DNA from 2 places in the Neobacillus sp. SRL179 genome. Region 2 is predicted to be linked to the other one. Evidence: riboswitches for the same ligand, from Rfam matches in the RefSeq annotation. Region 2 holds a riboswitch; the other holds the start of a gene.
The links. Region 2 has a riboswitch for FMN ahead of ribE (riboflavin synthase). Riboswitches for the same ligand answer to the same signal wherever they lie in the genome.

Region 1: it holds a riboswitch for FMN, as region 2 does, so the genes downstream of both, AC4E8C_RS15840 (ECF transporter S component) here and ribE (riboflavin synthase) in region 2, are expected to answer to the same signal.

What each region holds. Positions count from the first base shown of each region.
Region 1 covers NZ_OZ481792.1:3,209,101-3,214,517, reverse strand. Annotated here, with positions in the region: gene AC4E8C_RS15850 (negative regulator of sigma-X activity) at 1-755, shown strand, start outside; gene AC4E8C_RS15845 (peptidoglycan DD-metalloendopeptidase family protein) at 929-1,696, shown strand; FMN riboswitch at 2,066-2,199, shown strand; gene AC4E8C_RS15840 (ECF transporter S component) at 2,361-2,945, shown strand; gene AC4E8C_RS15835 (ferredoxin) at 3,082-3,330, opposite strand; gene AC4E8C_RS15830 (YpbB family protein) at 3,588-4,625, shown strand; gene AC4E8C_RS15825 (RecQ family ATP-dependent DNA helicase) at 4,625-5,417, shown strand, end outside.
Region 2 covers NZ_OZ481792.1:2,045,158-2,050,574, reverse strand. Annotated here, with positions in the region: gene ribH (6,7-dimethyl-8-ribityllumazine synthase) at 122-592, opposite strand; partial or broken gene ribB (3,4-dihydroxy-2-butanone-4-phosphate synthase) at 642-1,244, opposite strand; gene ribE (riboflavin synthase) at 1,274-1,933, opposite strand; FMN riboswitch at 2,085-2,231, opposite strand; gene AC4E8C_RS10105 (GyrI-like domain-containing protein) at 2,376-2,873, opposite strand; gene AC4E8C_RS10100 (CapA family protein) at 2,996-4,249, opposite strand; gene AC4E8C_RS10095 (hypothetical protein) at 4,476-4,679, shown strand; gene AC4E8C_RS10090 (YwbE family protein) at 4,672-4,872, shown strand; gene AC4E8C_RS10085 (cold-shock protein) at 4,937-5,137, opposite strand; gene AC4E8C_RS10080 (Cof-type HAD-IIB family hydrolase) at 5,265-5,417, opposite strand, start outside.

The DNA of each region.
Region 1 (5,417 bases), 1.2 Mb from region 2:
AGCAGGCACAGATTTTAGTTCCCATTTCTATCGTAGTTCAACCATCTAAAGATCAATCATGGCTAAATCTATATAATGAAGCTATGTCAAAACTCAAGGAAGAGGAATGGGGTTTAACGGAATACTACCCATTAAATGCAACGTTGAAATGGGATGAAAGCAATCAAACTGTTACAGTTGATGTACCTGAAAATCACCAATACGGACAAGGCTCAACTACTGAGGTGAATTTTATGAAGGTAATTAATAATGATGTAGCCTCCAATAGTAATAGTAAAAAAATTCTATTCACAACAAATGGTCAACCTGGAGTGGAGTTAGGCAATTACGGAAGAATTAATGAGGATAAGGTAAATTCGCAAGATAAACATGCGTATTTCTTTTATTTTCCTGAAGGCAGTGTATTGCCACTGTTAACACCATCTAGTGAAACATATACAGATTTTTCGACTGCAATTGAGGCAATGAAGAAGTCCCCTGCAGGTTTGGGTTTAGAAAGTTCTCTTGAGAAACTACTCCCTATTAATGAAATATCCATAAATGACAAAACATTATTAATCTCATTTAAAGGAAATACTAGTATGCAGAATAACCAATTAACTTTATCTTCTTTTGAAGCGTTGTTGCTAACTGCTAAACAATTTGGTATGGAAAAAGTGATTGTAGAGGATGCACCTATATCGAACATTGGTGAGTTTGATTTATCTAAAGAAATCCATGTTCCAATCGCACCCAATTTCCGTCCTATTCAATAAACCATTAAATCAGCCGACTCGGTTGATTTTTTTTGTATAAAAAAGTGGAAAACTCCAAATTATAACAAGTATGTTCACAAGTTCCCTCTATAAAACATTTTGTTCTAGATGAGAAAGGTCGAACATATGGTATGGAGGAGGAAAGGGACAAGTATAAGGAGGAAAAAGAAACAATGCGTGACTACATAAAAAGATTTTTAATTGCCATTATTATGGCACTTTGTGTCAGTTTATTATTCTTGGGTGGAAGACATTCTGATGCAGCAGGTATTGAAGGGCAAACTGGAAGGAAGGCTCACTGGATTTGGCCAGCCGATGGGATTATATCAGATACATATGGAACAAGGCAGGGAAAACATAAAGGAATTGATGTAGCAGGAAAAATGGATACTCCAGTACTTGCTGTTGATGACGGTGAGGTAGTAAAATCCTATTATTCTAATACATATGGGAATGTTATATTTATTAAACATCCTAGTAATTTTGTTACTGTTTATGCCCATTTAAATAAGAGGAATGTTTCACAAGGTCAACAAATTAAACAAGGTGATGTTATTGGGAAAATGGGTAAAACAGGGCAGGCAACAGGAACACATCTCCATTTTGAAGCGCATCAAATGGAATGGAGATTCGATAAAAAATTTGCACTGGATCCTGAAACCCTTTTAGGTAAAGCTGAAGTTGGTGAAAACGTCCAGGGCGGCATTGTGAGTAAAGGTGATTATGTTCTTGAGGTAAGCTCTCGTCTACAATCACAATTGGAAGAAGGCCACTTACAGCCAAACAATACGTCGAACAGAGTCAAATATATTGTAAAAAGCGGAGATACGTTGTCGTCGATTGCCATTAAGCAAAATATTTCAGTTAAAGTTCTTAAGGAAATTAATCACCTAACATCCGATCTTATTAAAACCAATCAAACTCTAATTGTTTATCCATAATCTTTATACAATACCCGCTGCATGTGCAGTCGGGTATTTACTATTTTAATTACAAGGCTCTGTTAATCTTAATTGTTGATTTACGCTCCAGGTGCTTCGCTTTCCGCGGGCGTCCCCGGGGAGCCTCCTCGGGGACGCCCCAGCCCCGTACTCCCGCAGGAGTCTTCGCACCTTCCGCTCCAATCAACGTGCAAAAAAATCAATATTAGTCTTTAACACAGCCAATTACAAAAAACACCAAATATAAAATTCACTCAAATTCTTATATGTGCCCTTTTTTATTTTGTTATTACATAAAACTTACAAGCAGATTGTTTTACTTAACAAACATGAATTTCTTTAGTATAATAAACTTGTAATTTCATATCGATCTATCTTCGGGGCAGGGTGAAATTCCCGATCGGCGGTATTAGAGTATAGCTCTTAAGCCCGCGAGCCTTTTTATGGCAGGATTTGGTGCGATTCCAAAGCCGACAGTATAGTCTGGATGGGAGAAGATGGAGGTTCTGCAGACGTTCAAAAAATTTCGATTTAATGGACGTTTATTAAGCGTGCCTTTGTTAACTCCCTCAAGATTTTTTCTTGGGGGATTTTTAGTTGTCAAGGACGTATGTATGCTGAACCTCTCTTCCTAACGTGATGGATCAAAAAAGGAGAGAGGAAGATGAAGAAAATGAAGAAAACAAAGAAATTAAACGTAAAGGCCTATGTTTCAATTGGGATGCTAAGCAGTATTGCCTATCTGTTAATGCTATTAAATTTTCCCTTGCCGCCCTTCCCAAATTTCTTGTTTGTTGATTTCAGTGACATCCCAGCATTAATCGCTGCACTTATTTTTGGACCAGTTGCAGGAATATTAGTAGAGTTATTAAAAAATGTTTTAAATTATATTGCTACAGGAAGTCAAACAGGAGTTCCAGTCGGACATATTGCCAATTTCCTTGCCGGAGTTGTCTTTATCCTGCCAACATATTTTGTTTATAATAAACTTAAAACTAAAAAGGGAATGACAGTAGCGTTAATAATTGGAACAGTTACAATGGCTGTAGTGTTAAGTATCTTAAATTACTTTTTAATATTACCTGCCTATACCATTCTGATGGGCTTCCCAGATATGCGTAATTTGGTTATTCCAGCCATCTTACCTTTTAACATATTAAAGGGTGTAATGATGTCCATTATCTTTATGTTATTGTTTATACGAATGCAAACATGGATTAATAAATATACAACAATAAAAGGTGCATAAAATAAAATAAAACAAAACAAAACAAGATCTCCCCAGCGTAGTCTTGTTTTGTTTTTTTTGTTTTAAGATTTATGTAAAAAAAACCTCGTCAAAAGACGAGGAGTTAGTAGCTTAAAAATATTTTATTGACAAAATATTATTCGAATTTAGTTGGATTACCGTCAAATGGCTCTTCTGCAACTTTAATAGAATCAGTTGGACAGCCTTCAAATGCATCCATCATGTCGTCGATTAAAACATCAGGAATTTCAACAATTCCTTCGTTATCGTCAAGTGTTACAAATGCAATACCTTCGTCATCATAATCATAAATATCAGGTGCTGCTGCGCCACATGCACCACACGCGATGCAAGTTTCCTTGTCAACAATTGTGTACTTTGCCATGAAAAAAACCTCCCAGTAAAATAAAAAAAATATTCTTCCTGTTTCCCCTTAACGAAATGGAAACGCATTACTCATATCTATTGTAAAACTGTATGAACAACTTTTCAATAGAAAAATGCTTTTATTAGAGTGGATTGTCCTATTCATTTTTATAAAGTTCTCCATATTTGCGCAACAAGTTTTGTATTTCATGGTAAAATGAAATTAATAAAAATGGGAAATTTGTCGATATAAAGCGAAAGAGTGGTGGGAGCAAAATGTTAAAACTAGAAGCCATCATTCTCAATTGTATAAAACAGCTAAATCGTGAGCGTACGATTTATTCCATTTATCATCTTTTAAATGGGAAAAAGTCATCCCAAACAATTCAGGATGCTCATTTATTTTCTCTAAAAAAATTTTTTGGAATATATGAACCGTTAACAAGAGAGTCCTTTGAAAAAATAATTGGTTCCTTACATGAAAAAAAGTGGATTGAAAATTGTGATGAACAAAGGTATTTTTTAACGCAGTTAGGACAGTTGAATTTGGAAAATTCCCCTATGCCAATATACCTGAATGGCTGGAGCTACCATTCCTTCACATCTATATTTTGGGAAAGGCTGTCGTTATTTGTTCAGGTCACATCTAATCTTGTTTTTGGGGAGGTAAGGTATTTACCCATTCAAAAAAAACAAGATGTTCATCAATGGTTGAAATCCGCTTTAAAGGAAATCAACGTACCAAGAAAAGAGTTGGGCAGTCGTTTGTTCACGGAGTTAATGGAGTGTTTTAATGAGGAACCGGATATCGATCCCTCGGTTTTAGTATTTCGATTAACTGGATACCAACAAATAGGATTAACACCACAGCAAACCGCCCAAAAATTAGCGATGGATATTCACGAATACCATATTGAATTCATTTATATTCTTCATTATTTAATGGAAATTATTAATCGCCATGCTGATCGTTTTTCCATTTTACCAATCCTTGCAAAGGATTTGAAACAAGATGATGAATTAACACTTTCAGCAAGGAAGACGTGGCAGTTATTAGAAAAAGGATATGCCTTTACTGAGATTGCAGATCTAAGACATTTAAAGATAAGTACAATCGAGGATCATTTAGTTGAATTTGCTTTACACATTGAACATTTCTCAATAGACCCTTATGTAGATAGACAGTTACAGCAAACAATAGCTGAGATCTCACAACAAACAGAAACAAGGCAATTAAAGAAAATAAAGGATCAAATAAAGGAAGCAACCTATTTTCAAATAAGGTTAGTGTTAGCAAAGTTTGGTGAACAATAATGGAATTAGAAACTCTATTAGAAAAGCATTTTGGTTTTACTTCATTTAAACCAGGGCAAAAGGAAGTTATCACATCAATACTAAAAGGACAGCATACTTTAGCCATGCTCCCAACTGGAACAGGAAAATCTTTATGTTATCAACTTCCCGGTTATATTCTAGGAGGTAAAATATTAATTATTTCTCCGCTTCTTTCTTTAATGCAAGACCAGGTAGAGCAAATGAAACGGTTCGGTGAAAAAAGGGTAATTGCCTTGAATTCTTTCCTCACTTCGTCAGAAAGAAATCATGCGCTTCATCATTTATCTGAGTATAAATATATCTTTATATCTCCTGAAATGTTACGTGTGCCTTTTATAATCGGTTTATTAAAACAACTAACGGTTTCACTGTTTGTAGTAGATGAGGCCCATTGCATTTCCCAGTGGGGTTTCGATTTTCGACCAGATTATTCTAAATTAGGGGTTGTAAGAAAAAAATTAGGGAATCCTCTTACCCTTGCCCTTACTGCCACTGCAACAAAGAAGGTACGTGAAGACATAGTTAGTTCCCTTGAACTTGAGGAAATAAATAGAATAGAGTCGACAATAGACCGTCCCAATATCGCTTTTTCTATTGAGAAGGTTAACCACTATCACGAAAAGCAAGATCGAGTTTTAGAACTAGTTAAAACGTTAAAAAAGCCGGGTATTATTTACTTTTCTAGCAAGAAAACAGCAGAGCAAATTGCATCCCTGTTAGTTGAAAAAGGGATCTGCCAGGCTATGGCTTATCATGGTGGATTGGATCAAG
Region 2 (5,417 bases):
TATGATACGTCTATTATATATATAAATTAATTTATTTGTATAGGATTTCATTCAATAACTTTTTATCAAAAAAAAATAGGCTTAGAAGGAAATCATTCTAATACCTATCTTTTGTTGAAAATTATTGTTCAATATTTCGGCATAAATTAGCCATTTCAATCGCTGCGGTCGCTGCATCCCAGCCCTTATTACCTGCCTTTGTTCCAGCACGCTCGATTGCTTGTTCAATGGATTCTGTTGTTAATAATCCAAAAGCAACAGGGATGCCACTGCTTAAGTTAATAGCTGCTACACCTTTTGCCACTTCGTTACAAACATAATCAAAGTGAGGAGTAGCGCCGCGAATGACGGTCCCAAGCGTAATAACAGCATCGTACTTTTTACTATTCGCCATTTTTTGAGCAATTAGCGGGATTTCGAACGCACCAGGCACCCAAGCGACATCAACGTCTGTATCATTAACACCATGTCTTTTAAGGGCATCTTGTGCACCACTCAATAATTTACTCGTAATAAACTCATTAAACCTTCCGACAACAATTCCTACTTTTAAACCTGAACCTACTAAATGCCCTTCAAATATTTGTCCCATTATAATACCTCCAAATTTTGTTAATATTTTACCTAACGTTTGATGAAGCTTCCTTTTTGTTTCTGTATTCAACTAAATCTTTGATCATTATCATTTTTACGTTAAACTTATCCGCAACTTCGCGAAGCTGGGGAACACGTGCCATAGTTCCGTCCTCATTCATGATTTCACAAATCACTCCTGCAGGTTTAGCATCACATAATTTAGCTAAATCTACAGCTGCTTCGGTATGTCCAATTCTCTGCAAAACTCCCCCGTTTTTGGCAATAAGCGGGAACATATGACCCGGTCGTTTAAAATCCTCGGGTTTTGCTTCTGGATCCAGCAAACTTAAAACAGTAGCTGAACGTTCGAAAGCGGAAATGCCTGTTTTTGCAAATTTATGGTCAATACTAACCGTAAAGGCGGTTCCATGGGGATCGGTGTTATTTTCCACCATCGGATGTAAGTTCAATTTTTGTGCCAATTCTTCTTCAATCGGTACACATATCAGTCCTCTTCCATGTGTCGCCATAAAATTAATAACAGCAGGTGTGGCCTTTTCGGCCAAGGCAATAAAGTCGCCTTCATTCTCACGATCCTCGTCATCACAAACAATGATAACTTTACCTGCTTTTAGATCTGATAAGGCTTCCTCAATACTATCGAACACAACCATCACTCCTTTTTAAAAAGCTGAATTTAATAAAAACCATTTTCCTCTAAAAACTTTTCTGTTATTCCAGACTTGCTTTTTCGCTGCGTATCGTTTCCAAGGTTTTTGATAAAATGACCTACATATTTACCAATCATATCGCATTCCAAATTGACGATATCTCCTTGCCCCTTTAGGCTTAATATGGTTTCTGACAAGGTATGAGGAATAATTGATAACGTAAAACTTTGTTCCGTTACCTCAAAAACAGTTAGGCTTGTCCCATCAACAGCAACCGAACCTTTTAAAATAATAAATTGAAGCAATTCAGGGTCCGCCTCAATTTCATAATAAACAGCATTTTCGAGTGTCTGCTTTCTTTTAATCATCCCAGTTCCATCAATGTGACCTGAGACGAAATGACCGCCAAACCTTCCACCTGCTGCCATCGCCCGCTCAAGGTTTACTTTCGAGCCCCGTTTAACATTATTTAAACTGGTTCCCTTGACTGTTTCTGGCATAACATCAACACTGAAATACTTACTGGAAAAAGAAGTGACCGTTAAGCACACCCCGTTAACGGCAATGCTGTCGCCAAGATGAACATCATTAAGAATCTTTTTCGCATCAATGGATAAAACAAACGAATCGCCAGTTCGCTTAATATTTGACACCATCCCAATTTCTTCTATGATACCAGTAAACATAAACACTCCTTCTCCTTACACGGGGGTCACCATCAAATTAAAAAAATAATACAAAAAGACCCTAAAGAATGTTTCACTTTAGGGTCTTGAAAAATGACAATAAGAAATACAGGCTTAAAAATAGGTATACTTCACCCTACCATTAATCCTTGTTTTCCTTCTCCCATCCAGACTTTAACTGTCGGCTCTGGAATTACACCAGATCCACCGTTTAACAAAATGTTAACCGGGTCACGGACTAAGAAGCTATTGCTTCATCACCGCCGGTTAGGAATTTCACCTGACCCCGAAGGAATTATTCAAATATATAATTACATGTTATTATACTGAAGTAAAATAGTAAAGGGAATTGGACCAGTGCAGCGAATTACCCCTTTACACATAGATATTACTTCAGAATAATTTTTAACCAACAGGTACTATCCTTATTAATCCGTCTCAATTAGGATTTATAAGTCTTGATAGGTAAATAAATTTCAATATACAAGTCACCAGCGGCATATTGAATTGGATCCACTTCCTTATAAATTTCTAAACTCAATGCTTGGTGGTCCTGTTCATAGCCATATTCCTTCATCCAGGTATACAGTCGTTCATAAGTATGTTCTACTTCCTCTTGTTTACCTTTATGAATAGTGAACACATAATTTTTACTTGGAATGGTAAAACCCACCATTCCATCTGGGACATCGTCAATTCTTTCAACAGGCTTAGTTACATAGTAGGTGAACTCTGTCTCACGGCTGTGAAATGGTGCGATAAAAATGGGTTCATCTGTTTTATTGCCCACCTCCCCCAAGCGTTCTTCCATTTTAATAAAAAGACTCGGGATTGTATTTACCTGTGAGAAGGTTCCCGTCCATGATAAGCCAACTACCTTCATTTCTTCTTTCTCTACTACTTGGATTCCCAAGTTAATCGCCCCTTTTTGTTTAGTCATATTTATATAATTCTAATAAATCCCTTAAAATCCTTCCTAAATTATTCGACCCTTTCCGTAAATTATTTTAGAATTCTTTTTTTCGCAAAAAACAGAGGAGAACAATTCCTCTGTTTCAACCGCTAGTTATCATTTTCCGCAACCGTCTGATTTTCTTGGATTAAACCATTTTGAATCTGTAAATCCCCAAAGGATAGTCCCTGCAGTTCATTCCACACTCTCATTTTTTCGTTGTCGCTTTGTTTCACAATTTGGTCTCTTGATATTCGATAGGGAACAAAAGTCATCTTAATTTTTTCCTTATCAATATCTAGATGCAGGACACCAGTTTGCGCAGCATTACCCTTAATATAGTTGGGAAATAAAAAGTTTCCTAACGAGTAGGCAATCGGCTTCCCTTTATAATATTCGAATCCTTGTAATACATGTGGGTGACTTCCAATAATCACATCAGCGCCCGAATCAATCATTTTTTTAGCCCATTCCCGTTGAAAAGCTTCTGGAGAACGTTTTGTTTCAATTCCCCAATGGATAAAGACAAATAATAAATCCGTATCTGTTTTTTCTTCTTGAATGGTTGATTGAATCAAATTGAGATCATACCCGTTCGCTAGTCCTGGTCTCGTAACAGTTGCCACCCACGAATAGTCAGGAAGCACCCTAGAGAACGCAAGTATTTTAATGGTTTTCCCTTTAATACGATAAGTTTTTGCCGTGTAGGCCTCTTCCTGATTAAGTCCGCCGCCGATATAATCTAATTGATACTGCCTTAGGGAAGCGATTGTATCTGTCAAGCCTGTCTGACCATAATCGAGTGAATGATTGTTCGCAAGACTAACAAGCTGAAAACCTGCGTTTTTTAATCCCGCTAAAGCAGTCGGGTCTGACCGAAAGGTATATTGCTTTGCTTGTTTTGTTCCGCCCGTGGTGATAGCGGTTTCTAAATTTACTACGCCTAAATCACTTGAAGCTAGTTCTTCTTTAATCTGAATAAATGGGTAGTCTGGTCCTTTTTGTTTAACCGTTTCTTTGACAGACCAATCCATCATGGCATCACCAGCAAAAGTTAAACGGATCGGTTCTATGAACTCTGGTTGTTTAGTCTTCTCTATCATAAAGATTGGCTTGCCCTGAGAGACATTTTGCCAGCTTAAAAGGAAATCATAAAAATTACCTGTTACTGGATTTGGCCTTAATGGTTTATTGAACCTTCCAAATACTTTCCTTTCAAAAATTTTCATAGAGAATGATGGTTTTTCACTATTTGTTACCCTCCTCCCGTTAGATCCTCCTTCACTGGCTTGAACGAAAAATGGGGTTATACTTTGATTGAGTAAAAATAATATAGCAAAAATGACAAATCGATGTTTAAACACTACTTTCCCCCCTAGCATCTAGAAATAAGTGTAATAGGGAAAAAGTAAAAAAGGTGTCGAAATTTGTATAAAAAGAACAAAAATAGTCGTTCGCTAATGGAACTAGCTTGTGTAAATGATCGTTATGGTCTCAAGAAATTTAAATATTGAATTATTTTTTGATAAATATGTTTTTGTCAGCAAATAGATTATACTGTATGTAAGTAACTTTCTAGGAGGACGTACCATGAGTGAATCAAACCATACAAATACTAATGAAGAACCAAAAAAGAAAATGAGCTTACAAGAGGCAATGAAGCAGCAGCTTGAAAATAAAAAGAATAAAGCTGCAACGGGAAATTCCAGTGCCTCAAACTCTCAAAGTGCCAAAAAAATGAAAAGCCAGCAAACCAAAAAGGTGAGTAATTCACGGAGAAAAATGGGTGTCTAATGGACAAAATAGAGGTGATCTTTATCCTGGAGTACGTGTCAAAATTGTGTTAAAAGCGGACCAAAAAACAGGGAAGCTTACAGCTGGTGTCGTAAAAGATATTTTGACCAAATCCAGTTTTCACCCTCACGGGATTAAGGTAAGACTTATGGATGGACAAGTAGGCAGGGTGAAGGAAATTCAAAATTCCTAATATCCTATAAAAAATGACACAGAAAAACAGACTCCAATGTTGGAGTCTGTTTTATTGTAAGGTCTTATGATTTACGAACGTTAACCGCTTGCGGTCCACGTTGTCCATTTTCAATTTCAAACGTAACCTCTTGACCTTCATCCAAAGTTTTGTATCCTTCGCCTTGAATCGCTGAGAAATGTACGAATACATCTTCTCCGCCTTCACGCTCAATGAATCCAAATCCTTTTTCACTGTTAAACCATTTTACTTTACCTTGTTCCATTTCTTTGTAGCCTCCTAGCATGTAGCTATAACATTTTTTGCAAAAAATACTTGCTTACATATTTTTACCCGATTACCAGTCACATATACCATTAAATTTCAAAAAATATTAATTCATTACTTTTGGACTATAAGACCCATTTTTGGATTGCTTTAGCAACACCATCTTCTTCATTTGTGGCAGTTATCCAATCTGCTGCCCCTATTACAACATCCTGTGCATTTCCCATGGCAACACCCAGTCCTGCATGTTTAATCATCATTAAATCATTATAACTGTC